4 regions of the Paenarthrobacter sp. 10L420 genome follow, and region 1 is predicted to be linked to each of the others. Evidence: predicted binding sites of a transcription regulator. Region 1 holds the regulator's gene; each other region holds the start of a gene.
The links. Region 1 encodes Rex, which represses fermentation and respiration genes when NADH is low (regulators of the CRP and FNR family bind a similar motif). Its sites were predicted from a motif close to CTTGTGAANNNNTTCACAAG; they were not measured.

Region 1 (5,230 bases):
TCCTTCAACCTGCGGTCTAAAGTGATGCCATGAGTAACCCAGATGAAGCACCAGAGCCTCAGCAGCCCGGCGCCCAGCCTCCGCAGCCCGGCAACGTTCCTCCTGCGGGTTACCAACCGCCGCAGGGCTACCAACCACCCCAGGGCTACCAGCCGCCGTCGCAACCTGGCCAGTATTCGCAACCTGGCCAGTATTCGCAACCGGGACCGGGTCAGCCGGGGCAACCAGGACAGCCGGGTGGTTTCCACTTCGAAATGCCCACCGACGGACCCCGCAACTTCAATGACGTCCTTCCGCAAGGTGGTTTCTCGGGCCTCTTCAAGACCATGGGCCTGCCCACCGAGCTGAAAGTGTCCTATTTCATTTGGGTGATCTCCGGACTCCTGGGCCTCCTCTTTGGCCTCATTGGGCTTTTCGCCATCATCGCGGCCTTCGCGTTCATGCCAGGGGTTGCCGCACTCCTTCTGGTTCTCCTGATCATCAGCCTTGCTGTTGCAGCCGCCCAGATAGTGCTGGCCATGAAGATGAAGGAAGGGAAGGAATGGGCACGCCTTGCCCTCACCATCCTTGCCGCGGTTTCGCTGTTGCTCGCCATCTTTGGCTCCATCAACGCCGGCGGACCCGGTGCAGGCCTGGGTGGCAACTGGTTTGGCTTCCTGGTCAGCGCGGTGGCCGTTGTGCTGATGTGGTTGCCGAACTCGCAGTTGTGGTTCAAGGCAGTAAAGGGCGCCGTCTAACCCCCTGAAGTACCGCCGTCGGGCTCGCATCCGAGCCACCCTGACAGGTGTACAAGGCCGTGGTGGTCCGTTGGGCCACCACGGCTTTCATCATGAAGGCGTACGCCATCGTGATGATTTCACCGCCAAGCAGCAAATTCCTGCGTGTGATCATCCGCAGCGCCGGATCCCGGAGGTACGGTGGAAGCAGAATCAGGCTGGGGGCAGGGTCTTTTTGCTGATCCCGGCAGCCGCACCAGCAGTCGAACAAGCAAAGGAATGCCATGAGCAACCCTCCATACCCGCCGTCCAACACGGGGGACGCCAATTCGGGCGACGCGAACAAGGGCGATGCCAACAAGCCTGAGCAGCCGGGCCAGCCATCCACGCCCCAGTATGGTCAGCAGGCACCGCAGTACGGTCAGCAGACTCCCCAATATGGCCAGCAGCCGAGCGCTCCACAGTACGGTCAGCAGTCCCCGGGCGCACCCCAGTACGGTCAGCCCCCGGCTCCCCAGTACGGCCAACAGACTCCCCAGTACGGCCAGCAGTCGCCACAGTTTGGTCAGCAGTCCCCGTACGGCCAGCAGCCTTCTCCCTATGGTCAGCAGGCCCCGCAATATGGCCAGGACACCAACTGGCCCAGCCAGCAGCCAGGACCCACTACGGTTCCGCAGCTGGTCAACATCTCCTTCTGGATGATTATCGCAGCGGGCATCCTGTCTGCCATCAGCTCGCTGATCCTGGCCACCACGGGCTCGGATGCCTTCATCAATTCGATGCTCCAGCAGGCGGCACAGCAGGGCACTGAATTCCCGGAAGGCTCCATCGAAGGCATGCGTGGCGGCATTGTCGTCGCCGCGATCATTGGGGCCATCGTGTCCCTGGGCCTCTACGCATTGGTTGCATTCCCGGTCCGCAAGGGCAAGAACTGGGCCAGGATCCTGGGCACGGTCTTCGCGGCGATCTCTGTCCTTGGCCTCGCCGGACTATTCCAGTTCGGTGCCACGTACGGCATCCTGCAGCTCTTGGTGATCCTGCTGGGAGTTGCCGCAATCGTCCTGCTGTACCTGCCGGCGTCGGCTCCGTACTTCCGCAAGCCGCAGCCGTTCGGCAACCCTTACCAGAACCCTTACGGCCGCTAAGCCGACAAGCTTTCTATAACAACTCAACGGGCGCGGACCCGGTACGGCTAGACAGCCTGACCCGGTGTTTGCGCCCGTTGTGCGTGGTAGGCCAGGATCTGCAGCTCAGTGGCCATGTCCACCTTGCGGAGGTTCACGTGCGGCGGAACCTGCAGGAGAACCGGAGCAAAGCTCAAGATGCTCCGGATCCCTGCAGCGATGACGCGATCACAAACTGCCTGGGCAACGGTGGCCGGCAAAGCCAGCACCACCATATTGGTGTGGGTGCGTTCCAGGACGCGTTCAAGTTCCGCTGAATCGCTGACCCGCAACCAACCCACCTCGTTGCCGATCACCATGGGGTCTGCGTCGAAAATAGCTACGACGTCGAAACCTCTGGATTCGAAGCCGCCGTACCGCGCCAGCGCCTTGCCGAGGTTACCGGCACCGACAATTGCGACCTTCCAGTCGTGCGTCAGGCCAAGTGCTGCGGCAATGTGACGGCTCAGGTACTGGACTTCATAGCCCACCCCGCGGGTCCCGTACGAGCCGACGTAGGAGAGGTCTTTGCGAAGCGTGGAGGAGCTGACGCCTGAAGCCTCGGCCAACGCGTCCGATGACACACGTTCCACGCCTTCTGCCAGGAGGGAGTTGAGCGCGCGCAAATAGAGGGTCATCCGGGCCACAGCCGCGGGCGGGATCTGCTTGGCGGCAGGTTCGTTGTCCCCGCTTGTTGCCCCCGGGGACGGTTCCAGCGCAGTCACGGTTTTCTCCATTGCGTCGCTTGTTGTTCCACTCTATGGCCCTTGGCCGGACTCAACAAAAGCCCGTACTTCCGGGTTCCTCAGCCTTCAAGGACTCTTTTCAAAGTACGGGTCAGGCGCTGCTCGTCGATCTTCCAAAAATCGCGTTGGATCCCATCCACCAGCACCACGGGAATTTCCTCCGCGTAACGCTCCTGCAGTTCCGCGTTACCGTCGATTCCCTGCTCGGTCCACTGGACGCCCAGTCCCGACGTAACGCGCTCGACGGCGGCACGCGCCTCCGTGCACAGGTGGCAGTCAGCTTTGGTGAGGAGAACGACGTCGGGAATAGCCATGACACAACGGTAACCGCCCCAACCCTCTCTCACATCCTGACCGCTTTCCCACCGATGCTCTCTCACATCCTGACCGCTTTCCCACCGATGCTCTCTCACATCCTGACCGGTTTCCACCAACGCTCTCTCAAATCCCGACCGGTTCCCACCGAAGCTCTTGCACATCCCACGGGGTAGCCCCACCGTGCGCCCTCAACGCCGGGGCCTGGCGATTGACTAGACTCAAGGCATGCCCGACGAGAAGAACGCCGCTGTGGTCGCCGACGCCAAGGTTCCGCAGCACACCGGCGAAGCCGCTTTCTTCGACGTCGACAACACTTTGATGAAGGGCGCCAGCCTCTTCCATGTGGCCCGCAAGATGTACGAACGCAAGGCCTTCACGCTGTCCCAGGCGGCTGGCTTCGCGTGGAAGCAGTTCAAGTTTGTAATGCGCGGCGAGAACATGGACGACGTCCATGCCGTGCGCGACTCAGCCCTGACGTTGGCCGCCGGGATCACTGTGGAGGACATCAAAGCCCTGGGCGAAGAAGTTTATGACGAAATGATCGAGTCCCGGATCTGGCCTGGAACCAAAGCGCTCGCCGAGCAACACCTCCGTGTAGGCCGGAGGGTATGGCTGGTGACGGCGACCCCTATTGAGGTTGCCACCGTCATCTCCACAAGGTTGGGCCTGACCGGCGCGCTGGGAACCGTCGGCGAAGTCCATGACGGAATGTATACCGGCAAGCTTGTCGGTGACATTCTGCACGGCCCGGCCAAAGCCATCGCGGTCCAACTCATAGCTGACCAAGAAGGCTTGGACTTGGACCACTGCTGGGCTTACAGCGACTCCGCCAATGACATCCCCCTGCTCACTATGGTGGGCCACCCCGTGGTGATCAACCCCGATTCGAAGCTCCGCCGGCATGCCCGCGACAACAACTGGCCGGTCTACGATTTCCGATCCGGTCGCCGTGCAGCAACCTTGGGGCTGAAGGCTGCCACCGTGGGCGGTGCCATCTATGGGCTGTGGCGTGGATTCTCAAAGTTCCGCGGGCCCCGCTAGCCGATCCTCTCTCACATCCTCACGCGTTTCCACCGTTCCTCTCCCACATCCCCACGCGTTTCCAGCGTTCCTCTCCCACATCCTCTGGTACTGCTGGCCTACCTGTGGATAACTTCTGCACGCTTAGCGGCTTCCAAGGAACAATGCGGGTATGCAGAATTCGTTACTCAACCAATCCAGCCCGCTCTTGGGACCTTTCAGCCTGAACGACGCCAAGGCAGCGGGCATCGATCCTTCAGACATTTGGCGCAGCAGTAGCATCGTTCCTGTGAGCCGGGGCTTGTATCGGCCGACGGATTGGGATTTCGACCTCTCGTCAGCTGCCCGTTCCCTCTCGTCAGCCAGCCCTGGCGCTTGGATCTCCCATACAACGGCAGCCAGGCTCCATGGTTTTGTCTTGCCGGCGTGGCTATCGGATTCAAATGAATTGCATTTGAGCAAACCGCGACGTCTGCCGTCGGTCCGGCGCAAAGGCATCATAGGGCACACTGAAACGCTCTTCGAGGGAGAAATTGAGCAAGTCCAAGGGATTTGGATGAGCACTCGAGCTAGAACATGGCTGGACTTGGCGCGTCGTCTCCCCCTTCATGACCTCGTATGCGTGGCAGACCAGTTGATTCGCATTCCACGGCTGAATCTTGAAGGGCGCGATACACCGTTCGCCACTGCCGAAGGGCTTCGGAGCATGGTCGAACGGCACAAGAACCGTCAGGGCGTAGTCCGGGCACGGGAAGCCCTGGACCTCATGCGCGTCGGGGCCGACTCAGCTCCAGAGACTTTGCTTCGTTTAGCCATGCTCGATGCCAACTTGCCCGAGCCTCAGCTCCAGGTGATGCTCCGCGCGGACGACCCGTTCTCGCCGTCAGCAGACTTGGGTTTCAAGAGCCGTCGCCTCGCGATCCAGTACGACGGCGGCCATCACCTTGAGGAGGAACAGATCCATAGCGATCGGCGCAGGGATAAGGCATTTAGAGCAGCGGGGTGGACTGTCCTCGTTTTCGGAAAAGAGGACCTGGCGGACAACTTTGGCAACGCCGTTCTGCAGATCAAGCGGGCGCTACGGACTGCATGGATGGACCCATCCGTTGCATCCGGGTTTGTCAAGAACGCGACGTGAGAGAACATCCCGCCAGAAGTGTCCCGACGTGAAAGAACGTCCGGCCAGAAGCGCCACGACGTGAGAGAACATCCGGCCAGAAGCGTCAGGACATGAGAAAACATCCGGGCACAAGCGTCGGGATGTGAG
Region 2 (5,230 bases), on a different contig from region 1:
TCGAATCAGCCTGCGACTTCACGGAGTGGCCCAGCATCCCAACCCGGGTACTCAGCGGGAGGGGAGATCGGTTCTTTCCCGTGGAATTCCAGCGCAGAGTGGCCAAGGAGAGACTCGGACTCACGCCGGATGTCGTGCCAGGCGGCCACCTGCTGGCCTTGGCAAACCCGGAGGGCGTAGCGAAGTACCTACTGCGGGGCTGAGCCGCCTTGGCAAAGATGCCCGCGGGAGGTCGGTCCCAATGTCGGGATGTTCATCAAATTCACCAAATTCACCAAATTCACCAAAGTTAACCTAAGGCTTGGCCTTGACCGGCGTGTCCGGCGCTCCCCTAGCCGGCACCCTTCGGCGCAGAAGCAGCGTGATTCCACCGGCCGCCGCGGCGACCAGCAACGCAATCAGCCCGATGGTCCAAGCGTTCAACCCCTGTGACGTGCTGGCAGCCGTGGCGGCTTCCTGGGTTTCCGGCTCCACAGACACGATGTCACCCGGATTTGCGCTGCCGGCCGGAGGAGGAAGTGCCGGTAGGCCAGTGGCCGGCGCAGCTGTCCCGCCCGTTGCGGGGATCACGACGGCGGGTGCCGATTGCCACGGCACCAGCGCCGGGGCCGGGGGGACTGATCCAGCCAACTGGTGGACGTCGACGAGCGGCACGCCACTAAGCGGTAGCGCTGCTTCAGCAGCATTGACTGCTCGTGCCTGCCGCGCCGCCTCAGCCTGCCGCGCCGCTTCAGCCTGCCGCGCCGCCTCAGCCTGCCGCGCCGCCTCAGCCTGCCGCGCCGCTTCTGCCTGTCGTGCCGCTTCAGCCGACTTGGCAGCGTTGGCCGCCGTCCCGGCGTCGAGCGCTGCTTTGTCTGCCAGTCCGGCGAGTTCGGCGATCATGACGTCGACCGACGCTACGTGGGCGGCCGTGGCCTTGTCACGCTCGGCAGCGGCGGCTTTTCCGCTGGTCATGAATGCCTGAAGGTCGGCCCTACTGCCGTCGAGGGCGACGCTGGCAGCTGCCCGCACCTCGGGTGTTGAATCCAAGGCGAAGGTCGTCTGGACCCGGTTATCCAGGGCCAACGCTTGATCAAATCCGTAGTCCAGGAAGTACCGGACATCAGCGTGGTTTGCCGAACTGAGAGCGGCGTCGGCGGCTGCGTTTACATGCCCGCCACCAAGGTGGAGAAGCTGGTAAACGCGCTGCCGGTCCGCGCCCAAAGCAGAGCCATCCAGTTTGATCGCCGCCGCGTAGCCACTGGTGATGAAGGCCTTGATCCCGGAGTCGCCTGCCAGATGTGCAGCCTCAGCGGTCTTCTTCACCTCCGGGGTGCCGGTAAGTGCCAGATCCAGCGTGGCCTGCCGGGCTTCCTTAATGCGGGCATCGAGATCGGTTCCCGGTGCGGTAAGGGTTGCCAGTAGCTCCGGAATTTCGCGGGCCGCGGCCGCGAAGGCCGCCTTGGCTGGCTCCTCGGATGTCAGCAGCGCAGTATCCGTGGCCTGCCGAGGCGAAGCCAACGATGAAAGGAAGTCCCTGTCCGCGACGAGACGCGATGAGTCCGCTGACCTCGCAGCAGTTGCGGTGCTCCGAGCCTGCTCGACGGCGGTCCTCGCCCTCTCCGCCACGGCGGCGGCCCCGTTGGGGTTGGCTGCGACGTCTGCCTTGACCTGCTGCAGCAGGTCAGTCACTGCCGCGGTTTCAGTGTGATGGTCTGAGGCGACGAACTGCCCGTAGCGAAGGAAATCAGCAACGAAGTCCGCGCTGGAGGTGTCGAGGGCAGCTTGAGCTCCGAGAGTTACCGCAGGCACGGGTGAATTCGTCAGGTAGTAAACCGCCTCCCGATCCTGGCCTTGGGCAATCTTCCTCCAGCCCTCAAGCACGAACTGCTCAATGGCTTCCCCGCCCGAGTCCAGGCTCTTGGAAGCGGCAGCACTGATTTGAGGGTTTTCCAGGCTAGTGAAAAACGTCGCCGTCGTCCGAAGGTCGCCGTCCCAAGTGCTCGCCCACCCGTCGGACAAGAAGGCTATTGTTGCGGCGTCGGAAATGAGAGCTGCTTTCGCGGAGGACCGCACGTGCGCGCTCCCCCGCTTCGTCAGCTCGGTGACCAGCTCCTTACGGTCCGTTGCCAGCGCAACGTCCTGTCCGCCGTCGAGGAATGCCTGCACCGCCTCGGGCCCGCCCACCAAGGCAAGCTGGGCTGCCGCCCGCGTTGCCGGCCCACCTGCCCTCCACAGATCAAGGACCCCGGCCGCATCAACAGCCCGCTCTACGAACGGAACAGGAGCCTGCGAGGCGAGGGGAATCTCAAATTCGGGAATGTCGTAGGCCTGGGCGGGGCCGGCGAAGAGCAGGGATGCCCCCGCTAACAAGGCAACAAAGGCCGCGGTCCAACGATGGCGGGCAGCACGGATGGAAGCAACGCGGAAAGCAGACATCAAAGATTCCCCCAAGAAAGATGCGACGACAGTGCCCGAGCCATCCGGGCGGCGTTGGACCTGAAGACCTGCCTACCGGGGTGACTAGCTGTCCGCGGACATCGTATCTGAGATTCGACTGTGACTCCTGTCGCACTGTCTGCGATCAAAGACACCAAACACCCGTGAGGCCAATCACAAGGCGGCCAAAAGTGATCTGCTGGATAGCGATCCCCTCCCAAAGACGAGAAGGTTTTACCATGCAACAAACCATGCTGGCTTCGAAGGACACTGTCCTCCAGGCCGCCGGTACGGCACTAAGCCGTGGCCTCAACGTCCGTCACATCCGCTTCATGGCACTCGGATCCGCAATCGGCACGGGACTGTTTTACGGTTCTGCGTCCGCCATACAGAAAGCCGGCCCGGCCGTCCTTTTGGCCTACATCATCGGCGGCGCAGCCGTGTTCATGGTGATGCGAGCACTTGGTGAAATGGCCGTCCGACACCCCGTTTCCGGCTCATTCGGCCAATACGCGAGCAAGTACCTTGGACCGTTCGCCGGCTTCGTTACCGGCTGGACGTACGTGTTCGAGATGGCGATCGTGGCCATCGCCGACGTCACCGCGTTCAGCATCTATATGGGCTTCTGGTTCCCACAGGTGGATCGCTGGATCTGGGTCCTCGCGATCATTCTCTTCCTGGGTGCCATGAACCTGTTGAGCGTTAAGGTCTTCGGTGAACTGGAGTTCTGGTTCTCGCTGATCAAGGTGGTGGCGATTATCGCCATGATCGTCGGAGGCGCAGCAATCGTCGTTTTCGGCTTCCAAACGGGCGACGGCGGGGGCGTGGCACCGGGGTTGGGGAACCTGGTTAACCACGGCGGTTTGTTCCCGAACGGCTTCGAAGGGCTCCTGGCTGCGTTCGCCGTTGTGATGTTTGCGTTCGGTGGGATCGAAACAATCGGCATTACCGCTGGCGAAGCTGCCGATCCCAAAAAGGTCATCCCGCAGGCAGTCAACACTGTGCCAGTCCGTGTGCTGCTGTTCTACGTCCTGACCCTGGGCGTGTTGATGAGCATCTTCCCGTGGAACGAAATCGGCAGCAGCGGCAGCCCGTTCGTGCAGATCTTCGACGGCCTGGGCATCCCTGCTGCGCCGCACATCCTCAATGCCGTGGTCATCACAGCAGCCCTTTCCGCTATCAACAGCGACATCTTTGGTGCTGGCCGCATCCTGTTCGGACTTGCCCAGCAGGGCCATGCTCCGAAGAGCTTCGGCAAGATCTCCAGGCACGGCGTCCCTTGGATGACCGTGGTGATGATGGGCGGAATCCTGCTTGTGGGCGTCCTGCTGAACGCTGTGATCCCGGAGGATGTGTTCGTTCTGATCGCGTCGATCGCCACGTTTGCCACAGTGTGGGTTTGGGTGATGATCCTTGCTTCGCACGTTGCCATGAAGCGGGAGATCAAGCGCAAGGGGCTTCCGGCGTCGGAATTCGGTTCACCCTTATGGCCGGCAGCATCCATTCTGACCATGGCGTTCATGGCTATGGTGATCGTGATTCTCGGGGTCTTCGAGGACACTCGGGTAGCCCTGTATGTCGGCGGTACTTGGCTGATCCTGCTGTTCGTGGCTTACAAGCTATGGGTTCGCGGTGGTGGCCTGCGTCGTGCAGAGCTCGTGGACGAGACGGCCTGATTACCCGCGCCGAAACTGCAGTTAATGCCAATGTTCGCGCGGAACATTGGCATTAACTGTCAGCTCGTGAGGGGGCTCGGCTCAGATGGCGGCAGCAGCGGAGCGGACGGCCACGGACAAGGCAGTTGCCGGGCGCCCGATCAGTTTCCGGAGATCACCGGTGGTCACCAAAAGGTCGCCGCGGCCAATGCCCAGATCGGTGTCGGCCAGGATCTGCGCGAAGCCTTCCGGCACCCCTGCGCCCGTCAGGAGATCGGCGTATTGGTCTGCCGGGAGGTCTCGATATTCGATGGACTTGCCTGATGCAGCGCTAATTTCGGCGGCCAGCTCGTCCAAGGTAAATGCCTCGTCACCGCCCAACTCATAGATCTTGCCGGCCTGGTGCTCCGCAACCAGAACCGCGGCCGCAGCTTGCGCGTAGTCTGCGCGGGAGGCACCGCTAACCTTGCCGTTTCCGGCACTGCCCGCAAGTGCGCCCTGCGCCAGCGTTCCCGGCAACTGGTCGGTGTAGTTCTCGATGTACCAGCTGTTGCGAAGGAGGACGAAGGGGACGCCGGATTCTTTGAGGATGGATTCCGTGGCCTGGTGCTCTGCAGCCAGCTTCATGCTGGTGGTGTCTGCGTTGGCAATGCTGGTGTAGGCGAGAAGCTCCACACCCTCGGCTTTTGCCGCCTCGATAACCGTGCGGTGCTGCTCTACCCGCTGTCCGACGGCGCTTCCCGATATGAGAAGGACCTTGGTGGCACCTTTAAGCGCCTGGGCGACCGACGCAGCGTCGTCGTAGTCCATTGCAGCGGCGCGAACGCCGCGAGCAACGAAATTGGACAGCTTTTCGATGGAGCGCCCGGTGGCGACAATGCTGTCAGCGGGTACATTGCGTTCAAGGAGGGCCTCTATGACGTGGCGGCCCAGCTGGCCTGTTGCTCCGGTAATGACGATGCTCATGACTGGTTCCTTTCAAGGAAATTAATGGGACGGTCACCGATCACAACCAACGCTTCCGCAGATAACTTCCCGAAAGAGAGTACGCACTTTAAGGTAAGGTACTGACATGAAAGTAAGTACCCTCCCGGCCACCGTCGCTGACGGCGTCTTCCCTGCCGGCTGCCCGAGCCGGACAGTACTGGACCACATCA
Region 3 (5,230 bases), on a different contig from region 1:
CTGGCTGACCTTCCTTCAACAACTCCGTTTCGCCCTCGAGAGACACCCCCATGGTCAACGGCGCACCCACTTCGTGTCCCTTCCGGGAAGTGGTGGCCTCGCCATCGAAAAGCTGGGGCTTGGCGACCTCCCGCCGGTCGGGGATGAGTATTCGCTCAAACTTTCCACCGGTGAAGAGATTTCGGGCAAGGTCTGGTTCAAGAGCCGGCACCAGGTGGGGCTCACTGTTCACAGCTACGCAGAGCACGGCGATGGATTGCTGATCGTTGCCGAGCAACTGCCGATCCCTGACAAAAGGCCCGACGGCGGTTCCATGGTGATTGCCTCCACCTACGATCTGGGGGCCCACACCTTGGCGGATATCAGGTCATCCTGGGACAAGTGGAAGGATGAGAACTACAGCTCGTAGGAAGGGTTCCGCAGGTTACCCGGGGTAAAGCTGGCACACTTGTTAGCGTGCCAGCTTCCGCTTTCCTGCCCTCGTCTCCTCCGTCCACAGCCTTGCCGGGTCTTTCTTCACGGCAAACCGAGTTCTCGTTTTCGGTGGGCCAGCGCCTGACCGAAACGTGTTCGCCGTCGGACGCCTTGATCGAAGCCAATGGCGGCACTTTCCTGGGCCGGACCGGAACCATCACCACGCCGCACGGAACCATCCAGACGCCCGCGTTCATCGCCGTCGGAACCAAAGCAACAGTCAAGGCCGTGCTGCCCGAGTCCATTGCCGGGCTCGGTGCGCAGGCAGTGCTGGCCAACGCCTATCACCTGTACCTGCAGCCGGGCCCTGAGATCCTCGACGCCGCTGGCGGGCTGGGGGCCTTCATGAATTGGTCCGGCCCGACGTTTACGGATTCCGGCGGATTCCAGGTGATGAGCCTGGGATCGGGGTTCAAGAAGGTCATCGACATGAAGAATGTGGACACTTCCGGCCCTGATGATGCGGTGGCGCCAGGCAAGGAACGGCTGGCGCACATTGATGACGACGGCGTGTGGTTCAAGTCGCACCTCAACGGGGACCGACACCGCTTCTCCCCCGAGATCTCCATGCAGGTCCAGCATCAGATTGGGGCTGACATCATGTTCGCGTTCGACGAGCTGACCACGTTGCAGAACTCGCGGGCCTACCAGGAGGAGTCGCTGGAACGGACCCGTCTCTGGGCCCTGAGGTGCTTGGAAGAGCATGCCCGTTTGACTGTTTCCCGAGTCGGGAAGCCGTACCAGGCCCTGTTCGGGGTGATCCAGGGTGCGCAGTACGAGGATCTGCGCCGAAAGGCCTGCCAGGATCTGGGGGCAATGCCTTTTGACGGGTACGGGATCGGTGGTGCGTTGGAGAAGGAAAACCTGGGCACGATTGTGCGCTGGTGCAACGAGGAACTCCCCGAGGACAAGCCACGGCACCTGCTGGGCATTTCCGAGCCGGACGATATCTTCACGGCAATCGAGAACGGGGCCGACACGTTCGACTGTGTCTCACCAACCCGCGTGGCCCGAAACTCAGCTTTCTATACGCCGTCCGGTCGGTTCAACCTCTCCGGGGCGCGCTATAAGGCCGATTTCGGACCACTGCAGGACGGCTGCGACTGCTACACGTGCGGAAACTACTCGCGCGCGTACATCCACCATCTGTACAAGGCCAAGGAAATGGTCTCGGCCACTCTGATCTCCATTCACAACGAGCGCTTCGTGGTGAAGATGGTGGACGATGCGCGGTTGGCCATCGAGTCCGGGGACTTCTTCGAGTTCAAGGCGGAGACGCTGGGCCGGTACTACTCCTAGCTGTGGTTGGCGTGGCAGGTCTCGCGGGGTTCCCTAGGCTGCGACTGGCCCGTAGCTCGGCTCACGCTTCTTGATATAGCCGACCACCAACACCGTGATCGGGACGAACAGGAACTCCACGCCAGTCTTGTAGACGAAGCCCACCAGGACATAGTTGGCGAACATGCCGAAGTCCGTGATGCCGATGACCGAGGCCGCGATGCTGCAGAAGATCAAGGTGTCCACGAATTCGCCCACAACGGATGAACCCATGAGCCGCGCCCACAAGGTCTTCTCGCCCGTGCGCTCCTTCATTTTCACCAGAATCCAGGAGTTGATGGTCTGACCGGCCAGGAAGGCCAGAAGCGAAGCGAGCACGATCTGCGGGACCGGGCCCAGCGCGCCCTCGATGGCTGCCTGCTTGGCGGTTCCGTACTCATCCGTGAAGCCAGGCAGCACGATGATCACCCAGTAGCAGAGTGAAGCGAAGGCTGAGAGAGCGAAGGAGGTAATGATGGCCTTGCGTGCCACCTTGAAGCCGTAGACCTCACTCATGACGTCGCCCAGGATGTAGGCCAGTGGGAACAGGAAGAATCCGCCATCAGTGATGATCGGACCAAGCACGACGCCCTTCGATGCGCCGATATTGGACAGGATCAGCACCACGGCCATGATGGCGAGCATGATGCCAAAGTACGGGGATCCGATCGAAGCGAAGCGGGGTGCAGGCTTGCTCAGGGTGCTGGAGCCGGAAGGCGAGGGCATGGGTCATCCATTTCGTAGTGGTTCGCGCGGGCGCTGTTGGTTCAGGCACCCGGCTGTATTAGCACTGTTGTTGGTGGGGCTCAGCCCGACACCAGCTTTATTGTCCCACCCACCAACGCTCTCTCACATCCTGACCGGTTTCCACCGATCTTCTCTCACATCCTGACCGGTTCCCACCGATCTTCTCTCACATCCTGACCGGCTCCTTTCCGGACGTTTTCTGAACGTGTTCAAATATGCAGCTATACTCGTTATTGAACACGTTCAAAACTCGGTTCGAGGAGCAACACCATGGCAACAAAAAGCGAACAGACCCGGCAGCTTGTAGCCGACGTCGCACTAAGAATGTTCCGTGAAATCGGCTTCGAGAAGACCACCATGCGCGCGATTGCACAGGAGGCGGGAGTTTCCGTCGGCAATGCCTACTACTACTTCGCCTCCAAGGATGAGCTCGTCCAGGAGCTGTATATCCAAGTCCAGAACGAGCATGCGGAGGTTGCGGCACAGGTTCTCAACGACGTCCACGATCTCGCCGGTCGACTGAAAGCCGTGCTGCACACGGGCGTCGACGTCATGGCGCCCTATCACCAGTTCGGCTCAGATTTCATCGCAACCGCGATCCGGCCGACGTCGCCAGTCAATCCATTTGGCGAGGCGTCCACCGCCGCCCGCGAGGCTTCGCTTGCGATCTTCCGGTCCGCCGTCGACGGTTCCTCCCCCGCCGTCGCCAAGAAACTGCGCGAAGATCTACCGGAGCTGCTGTGGCTTGCATATATGGGTGTCGCCCTTTTCTGGGTCTACGACAAATCCGAGGGCCAACGCCGAACGCGGAAACTGATCGACGGTGCCGCGCCCTTGGTAGCGAGGGGGTTGTCGCTGGCGAAGATTCCTGGCGTCGGCAAGGTATTCGACGACGTTCTGGGACTCGTCCGCAGCGTGAAGGAAGGCTCGTGATGGAGCGGACAGTGGCACTTGCGGGCGCTACCGGGTTCATCGGCACCTACTTCAGGCATCGTTTTGTTGCTGAGGGTTGGCAAGTTCGGACGGTCGGGCGGGATGCTTCAACTGATGCTCCATGGAACGACGACGGCGCCATCGCCAAGGTGCTGAACGGCGCCGAACTGCTGGTGAACCTCGCCGGACGATCCGTGAATTGCCGCTACAACGACCGGAACCGCCGGGAGATCGTGGACTCCCGGGTTTTGACAACTCGTGTCCTGGGTCGAGCCGTTGCTCGATGCGCCTACCCGCCTGGGACGTGGATCAACGCCAGCACTGGCACGATCTATCGGCATGCGGAGGACGGCCCACAATCTGAAGCATCGGGTGAGCTGGGCAGCGGGTTCTCTGTAGACGTGGCCCGTGCGTGGGAGGACGAGTTGGCTGCTGCCCATGTTCCGGGCACTCGAAAGGTTCCCCTTCGCATTGCGATCGTCCTCGGTCCGGGCGGTGGCGTGATGACTCCTCTGCGGATTATGGCCCGGCTTGGTTTAGGTGGGCGGATGGGGCCGGGCACGCAGAAGTTCAGCTGGATTCACGTGGAGGATCTGTTCCGCGCGGTGGCATTTGTCCACGGGCAGTCTGCACTTACTGGTCCAGTAAACGCAGCAACGCCATATGCCGTGGATAACCGCGAACTGAATTCGCTTATTCGGCAGAGTATAGGTGTCCCGTTTGGACTCCCGACGCCAGCTTGGCTGCTCGAAGCCGGAGCTGTCCTCATCCGGACACAGGCGGAACTGGTGTTGAAGAGCCGGTGGGTCGAACCCCGGAAGTTAGTCGATGCGGGTTTCACCTTCTCCTATCCGGCTCTGAGCGGCGCGCTCAACGCGATCGCGGGGGGCAAGTGATGAGTCTGACCGCCCGTTCGGAAGTCTGGATCTACGGACCAAAGGATCGAGTGGTTTTGGGCTGGAAGGCCCTGATCATCGGGATCTTGATGTCACACCTTGTCTTTGGCGTCCTCCTAGCCCTATCAAACCCAGCATGGGGCGTCGTCTTGTTCGCCTTCAGTGCCCCGCCAACATGGGGAGCCGCTGCTGCGGTCGGCTCACTGTTGGGCCTGGCACTGCGACGCATCCGAAATCAATGGATTCATGTCGCTGCCTTCTTTGCGACCCCGGCTCTTGTGAGTGTCCCCTTCGGAGGGTTTTGGAATCCCTCAGCATGGGCCTTTCCCTTGAGCATTGCCGTCGCTGCAGGAATCGCGCGCCTTTCCGTTTGGAAAATCGTCCGGATCAACGACCTGCCTTCTCTCACATAATCACCGCCTTCCGGGCAACGTTCTCTCACATCCCGACGCTTTCCGGGCAACGTTCTTTCACATCCCGCAGTGCACGAGCGGTCATCGGCGTCGTGATCTTGTGCCTAGGTAGCGGTGAACCCTTTTCTCGTATTCCGCGTAGGGCCGCCCAAAGGCCAGCCTCTTCACGCAGCACGCCCAAATGGTCCATGAGCATTCCGACCGGCAGGGTCACCACCACCCATGATGAACCGGCGAGTGTCCCCGCGCCCAAATGGATGAGCCACCACCTCACGTACATAGGATGGCGGGTCAATGCATAAGGGCCGCTTGTCACGAGTTCCTCAGCCTCTCCAAATTGAAACTGCCCGTCGAGCGGCGACCTCGTTCAGCCAAGGCCCAGGCATTCAGCCCACCGCCAATCACCAGCAGCCCGGAACCCACCATCCGGTGAAGCAGGTCAGGGCCGGG
Region 4 (5,230 bases), on a different contig from region 1:
GTTGTAGAACTCAAGCTTGACCGCAACGGTGGCCTCAAGGCCTTCGGTCAGCCGGTTCAAACGGACCAGCGGAGTGCGGCCGACCAGCTGGGTGACGTCGTCGTAGATCCTTGCCATGAAGATTATGCCTATCTCTGAAGAGGGAATGCTGAGGTCAGCCTAACCAGCCGCATCGAAACCCTGCTAAGCAGTTAGCCATGCAGAGTAATATTTCCGCGCTTTGGCCAGTTTTGGATTGATGATGACCTGGCAATAGCCCTGGTACGGGAACTTGGCGTAATAGTTCTGATGGACTTCCTCTGCCTCATAGAACTCGGGTAGCCGGCTTACTTCCGTCACAATCGGATTGGCCCAGAGTGCTTGCGCGCGCTCGATGGCTTCTTCGAAGAGGATCTTTTCCTCCGTCGTGGTGTAGAACATCGACGAACGGTATTGGGTGCCTGTGTCGTAGCCCTGCCGGTTCAACGTGGTGGGGTCGTGCAACGCGAAGAACATGTCAAGAATGACCTCCTCCGGCACCACGGTTTCGTCGAATGTCACCGCAACCACCTCTGCATGACCGGTAGTTCCCGAGCAGACGTCGTAGTAGTCAGGGTTTCGGACATGGCCACCCGTATAGCCGGAGACTACCGAACTGACACCGCGGGTTTTCTGGTACACGGCATCAAGGCACCAGAAGCATCCACCACCAAGTACAAAAGTTTTCATGATCTCTTCAATGGATTGGAGGGCCTGATGATTCCCGCAATACCTTACGGGACAATAACGCCGCTGGGCAGGTACGGCAGCTACCAAAACTGCCCCATCGGGTCCAGTAGGTAAGAATAAGAGTATGGAAGCAGTAGACACCGCCATTTCTGGTGCGGATTCCAGCGACGACGCTGGGACAGTGGAAGCAAGCGGGGACCCGACTCTCGGCCAGGTGTTGCTTGCTGTTGAGGAGCTCTGGCCAGAGTCCTTGGCTGAGGACTGGGACGAGGTAGGCCTCGTCGTTGGGCGCCCCAACACGCCAATCACCAAGATCCTGTTTGCCGTGGACCCTACATTGGCTGTGATCGATGAGGCCATTGAGTGGGGTGCCGGCCTCCTGATTACCCATCATCCCTTGCTGCTCAAAGGCGTGAACTCCGTCGCGGCCACCTCCGCGAAGGGCTTGGCCGTGCACCGGCTGATCGAAGCGGGCACCGGACTCCTGACCGTCCATACCAACGGTGACTCCGCCGTCGGGGGCGTATCGGACGTGTTGGCGGACGCCTTTGGCCTGGAGAATGTTGCTCCACTGACCCCTGCCGCCAATGGATTGCCCGAGGAAGGCATTGGCCGGGTTGGTGACCTTCCTGAGCTCATGACCCTGGGTGATTTCGCTGCCCGGGTCTTTGGGATGCTCCCCGCGGTGGCCGGAGGGGTTCGCGTGGCCGGCGACAAGGACGGTCTGCTGCGGCGCGTCGCCGTCTGTGGTGGTGCGGGCGACAGCTTGTTCGATGCCGTCAGGGCCAGCAATGCAGATGTCTATGTGACAGCAGACATGCGGCACCATCCGGCGTCGGAAGCGCGCGAAGGGGCGGTCAACGGCCGGCCGTACCTCATCGACGTATCACACTTTGCCAGTGAATGGCTGTGGCTGCCCGTAGCCGCGGAAGCGCTCGGCAACGTACTGGGCGATCAGGGCTACGACGTCGAGATCCGCGTGAGCAGCACCAACAGCGATCCTTGGGACTTCATACTCACTCCCGGCGGGGACTAGAGTCTAGAAGATACGGACAATCCCAATAAACACGGGCCGTCCATCCGGAACTGATCCCCAGGGCCGGAAGCGATACAAGCGGAGGTAAGCGTGGCGAAAGCAGCACCGGCAGAACAACTGAAATTGCTTGAACTGCAGGGACTGGATGCCAAGCTCAAATCGTTGGCCGGCCGCCGGAAGGTGCTGGAAACAGATCCGCGGATAGCTGACCTTCAGGATGCACTGAATGTAGCCAATGGTGAACTGGGCGCTGCCAAGATGGCGGTGCACGACGCCGAAGCTGAACTGCGTCGTTCCGAAGCGGACGTGGAGCAGGTCGCGTCCCGCATCGAACGTGACGAAGCCAGGCTCAACAGTGGAACCGGCCTCTCCAAGGACCTGGTGGCGCTTCAGAGTGACATCGCATCCCTTAACAAGCGACGCTCCGACCTTGAGGACGTTGAGCTTGAAATCCTGGAGCGTTTGGACACCCTGCGGGAGCGTCAAGCCGCACAGCAGGCCATCGTGGATGACATCCAGGGTTCATTTGCCGGCATCCGCGCCGAATTGGATGAGGCAATTGCTGAGATCGCAGCCGAGGAAACCGTGGTCCGCGGGCAGCGTGCCGCTTTCGCGGAGGCTCTGGACGCCGGAATGCTCGCAGTTTATGAGAAGACGATTGCCAAGCGTGGCGTCGGGGCTGCCCGGCTGTTCCACGGGAAGTCCGAGGGGTCCGGCATGATGCTCAGCCCCGGTGACCTGGCCGAAGTCAAGGCCGCTGCTGAAGACGACATCGTCTTCTGCCCGGATTCCGGTGTCATCCTGGTCCGTTCGGCGGAGTGGAACTGACAGCTTCAGTCAGCTGGTCAGGATGATATTCAGCGCGTGCGGCTTGCGGGCCGAACCCTCAACCAGTTCCGCGGTCCAAACTTCGCTGGCAGCCTTCAGTAACTGATCCGGAGTTGCTGGAGCCTTCCCGCGCCTGGTCAGCAGGTGCCTGGCAAACTCACCCCGCGTGTGTTTGGCGAAGTGGCTGACCACCGTGCGCTTGCCGTTTGCCTCGTTGAAAACATTCACTGTGACGGTTTGCGCTGCTGGTGGAGCCCACGCCGCTGCATACGTGCTGGAACGGCAATCAACCAGCAATTCTCCTTCAGCCCGTTTGGCGAGGGCCGCATTCAGGTTCGGCTTCCAGAAGGAGGCGAGGCGTCCGACGTCGGGCAGTGCCGTTCCCATGGACAGCCGGTAAGCCGGCACATGGTCACCAAAACCGATGGCACCCCACAGTGCCGAAATCACCAAAATCGATTCGGTTGCCTTGCGGCGTTGAGTCGGCGTCATCGAATTGAAGCCGAGCGCGTCATACAGGACTCCCGAGTAGACCTGGTGGGCCGGCGCCGCCGGTTCCGCGTGCAGCCGGGTATTACGTTCGACGTCGTCCTTCAGCGAGGCGCCGACGCCAAGCAACGCCAAGGCGTCCTCGTGCGCGCTGACGGTGCCCAACGATTCCAGGACCTTGGCGCGGTAGGGGTTGAGTTCCGGAAAGCTGAGCGACTCCCATTCGACGGCGGGGCCTTTTACGGCGGGGGTCTTGCCTTCGGAAGGCGGCAGCAGAATCAGCACCTGACGATATTACCGGTGACCGGGGCAACCCTCGACGCCGGTAGACTGTACGGCGGATGGGTTGACCAGGCGGTCGCGCGTCACGGAAGTGGCTCGAGGAACGTCCGGGCTCCGCAGAGCAGGGTGGTGGGTAACGCCCACTCGGGGTAACCCGCAGGCCAGTGCCACAGAGAACAGACCGCCTTCGCGTGATGGTGCTTGCATCAGCATGCGGCAGGTAAGGGTGAAACGGTGGTGTAAGAGACCACCAGCTCCCTGGGTGACCGGGGAGGCTAGGTAAACCCCACCCGGAGCAAGGCCAGACAGGACACGTTTGAGGGCTGCTCGCCCGAGTGTCCGGGTAGGCTGCTGGAGGGCGTCGGCAACGGCGTTCGTAGATGGATGGCCGCCACTCCTTTGCCGGCAACGGCAAGGGATGACAGAACCCGGCGTATCGGTCAACCCATCCACATTCGCCACTGAGGTCCCGGGCATATGACGTCCATTGTGACTGCCATGTGAGTGATTTCACGCCCCCCGGCACCCAAGAGGACGCCCTTCCGCCTTAGACTTGTTATGAACGTAGATGTTCTGCCGCCGGGACTGCGTTCGCAGCCGGCGGTCTTTTCTTTGCAATCGTTCAAGGCGCTGTGGGTGGACCGAAGCCCGGCCAGTGCCCGTGCCGCAGGATTACTCCGGGCGGCCGCCATCTGCATACGAGGACGTATGTGGTTGACCCAAGGAAGGTAGTTCTGTGAGCCAGACGTCAGATTCTTGTCTTGATAAGTGGATGGGCCGGGAGGCTCTCGCCGAGGCCATGATTCCGGTGATCGGCCGGTTGTACCGGGAAAACAACGTGGTCACGAGCATCCACGGCCGGAGCCTGATCAACAAGTCGACCATGAACATCCTGAAGGCCCACCGCTTTGCGCGCCGGATGAGCAACACCGAGCTGCTGCTCGAAGAAACCGCACCCCTGTTGAACGCTCTTGCTGAGCTGGAACTCGGTGCGGCTGCAATCGACATTGCCCGCCTTACGGAGAAGTTCCGCGTCGAGGGCCACGGCACCTCCTTGGATGAGTTCCTGCGGGCAGAGCTCGCCGAAATCGTCGGAAAGCGTGGCGCTGATGACCGCACCAGTACCGACGTCGTGCTTTATGGCTTTGGACGCATCGGCCGCCTCCTGGCCCGCATCCTGATTGAAAAGGCCGGTGGTGGGCATGGCCTGCGGCTGCGTGCCATCGTTGTCCGCAAGGGCGCCGAGAACGACCTCGTCAAGCGTGCCAGCCTCCTGCGCCGCGACTCCGTACACGGTTCCTTTGAAGGAACCATCCGCGTGGACGAAGAAGCCAACACCATCACTGCCAACGGCGTTCAGGTCCAGGTCATCTACTCCGACAACCCCGCTACCGTGGACTACACCGCCTACGGCATCAAGGATGCCCTGGTAGTGGACAACACCGGACGCTGGCGCGATGCGGAGGGCCTGTCCCAGCACCTGCAGAGCAAGGGTGTTGCGCGTGTCCTGCTGACGGCTCCGGGCAAGGGCGATCTGAAGAACATCGTCCACGGAATCAACCAGTCCGACATCTCCGATGACGACAAGATCGTCACCGCTGCGTCGTGCACAACCAACGCCATTACTCCGGTACTGAAGGCCATCAACGACAAATTCGGTATCATCCACGGCCACGTTGAAACGGTGCACTCGTTCACGAACGACCAAAACCTGATCGACAACTTCCACAAGGGAGACCGCCGCGGCCGTTCGGCAGCCCTGAACATGGTTATCACGGAGACAGGCGCAGCCAAGGCTGTTGCCAAGGCGCTTCCGGAACTTCAGGGCAAGCTCACCGGTAACGCGATCCGCGTACCTACCCCGGATGTGTCCATGGCGATCCTGAA

Region 2: the regulator Rex is predicted to act here: its motif matches at 2,580-2,599, upstream of AC1DD5_RS14290 (ALF repeat-containing protein).
Region 3: the regulator Rex is predicted to act here: its motif matches at 2,735-2,754, upstream of AC1DD5_RS16520 (queuosine precursor transporter).
Region 4: the regulator Rex is predicted to act here: its motif matches at 3,841-3,860, upstream of AC1DD5_RS18075 (glyceraldehyde-3-phosphate dehydrogenase).

What each region holds. Positions count from the first base shown of each region.
Region 1 covers NZ_JBFTJK010000001.1:107,421-112,650, reverse strand. The annotation lists gene AC1DD5_RS00510 (hypothetical protein) at 30-737, shown strand; gene AC1DD5_RS00505 (hypothetical protein) at 1,001-1,861, shown strand; gene AC1DD5_RS00500 (redox-sensing transcriptional repressor Rex) at 1,909-2,616, opposite strand; gene AC1DD5_RS00495 (glutaredoxin family protein) at 2,685-2,939, opposite strand; gene AC1DD5_RS00490 (HAD family hydrolase) at 3,169-3,984, shown strand; gene AC1DD5_RS00485 (endonuclease domain-containing protein) at 4,520-5,101, shown strand.
Region 2 covers NZ_JBFTJK010000008.1:191,377-196,606, reverse strand. The annotation lists gene AC1DD5_RS14295 (alpha/beta fold hydrolase) at 1-203, shown strand, start outside; gene AC1DD5_RS14290 (ALF repeat-containing protein) at 295-2,418, opposite strand; gene AC1DD5_RS14285 (amino acid permease) at 2,658-4,094, shown strand; gene AC1DD5_RS14280 (SDR family oxidoreductase) at 4,176-5,039, opposite strand; gene AC1DD5_RS14275 (winged helix-turn-helix transcriptional regulator) at 5,146-5,230, shown strand, end outside.
Region 3 covers NZ_JBFTJK010000011.1:143,467-148,696, forward strand. The annotation lists gene AC1DD5_RS16510 (SRPBCC family protein) at 1-409, shown strand, start outside; gene tgt (tRNA guanosine(34) transglycosylase Tgt) at 457-1,773, shown strand; gene AC1DD5_RS16520 (queuosine precursor transporter) at 1,807-2,517, opposite strand; gene AC1DD5_RS16525 (TetR/AcrR family transcriptional regulator) at 2,809-3,471, shown strand; gene AC1DD5_RS16530 (TIGR01777 family oxidoreductase) at 3,471-4,367, shown strand; gene AC1DD5_RS16535 (hypothetical protein) at 4,367-4,780, shown strand; gene AC1DD5_RS16540 (hypothetical protein) at 4,806-5,060, opposite strand.
Region 4 covers NZ_JBFTJK010000014.1:14,349-19,578, forward strand. The annotation lists gene cysK (cysteine synthase A) at 1-117, opposite strand, end outside; gene msrA (peptide-methionine (S)-S-oxide reductase MsrA) at 184-708, opposite strand; gene AC1DD5_RS18055 (Nif3-like dinuclear metal center hexameric protein) at 833-1,744, shown strand; gene AC1DD5_RS18060 (zinc ribbon domain-containing protein) at 1,835-2,572, shown strand; gene AC1DD5_RS18065 (YaaA family protein) at 2,582-3,346, opposite strand; RNA gene rnpB (RNase P RNA component class A) at 3,404-3,795, shown strand; gene AC1DD5_RS18075 (glyceraldehyde-3-phosphate dehydrogenase) at 4,080-5,230, shown strand, end outside.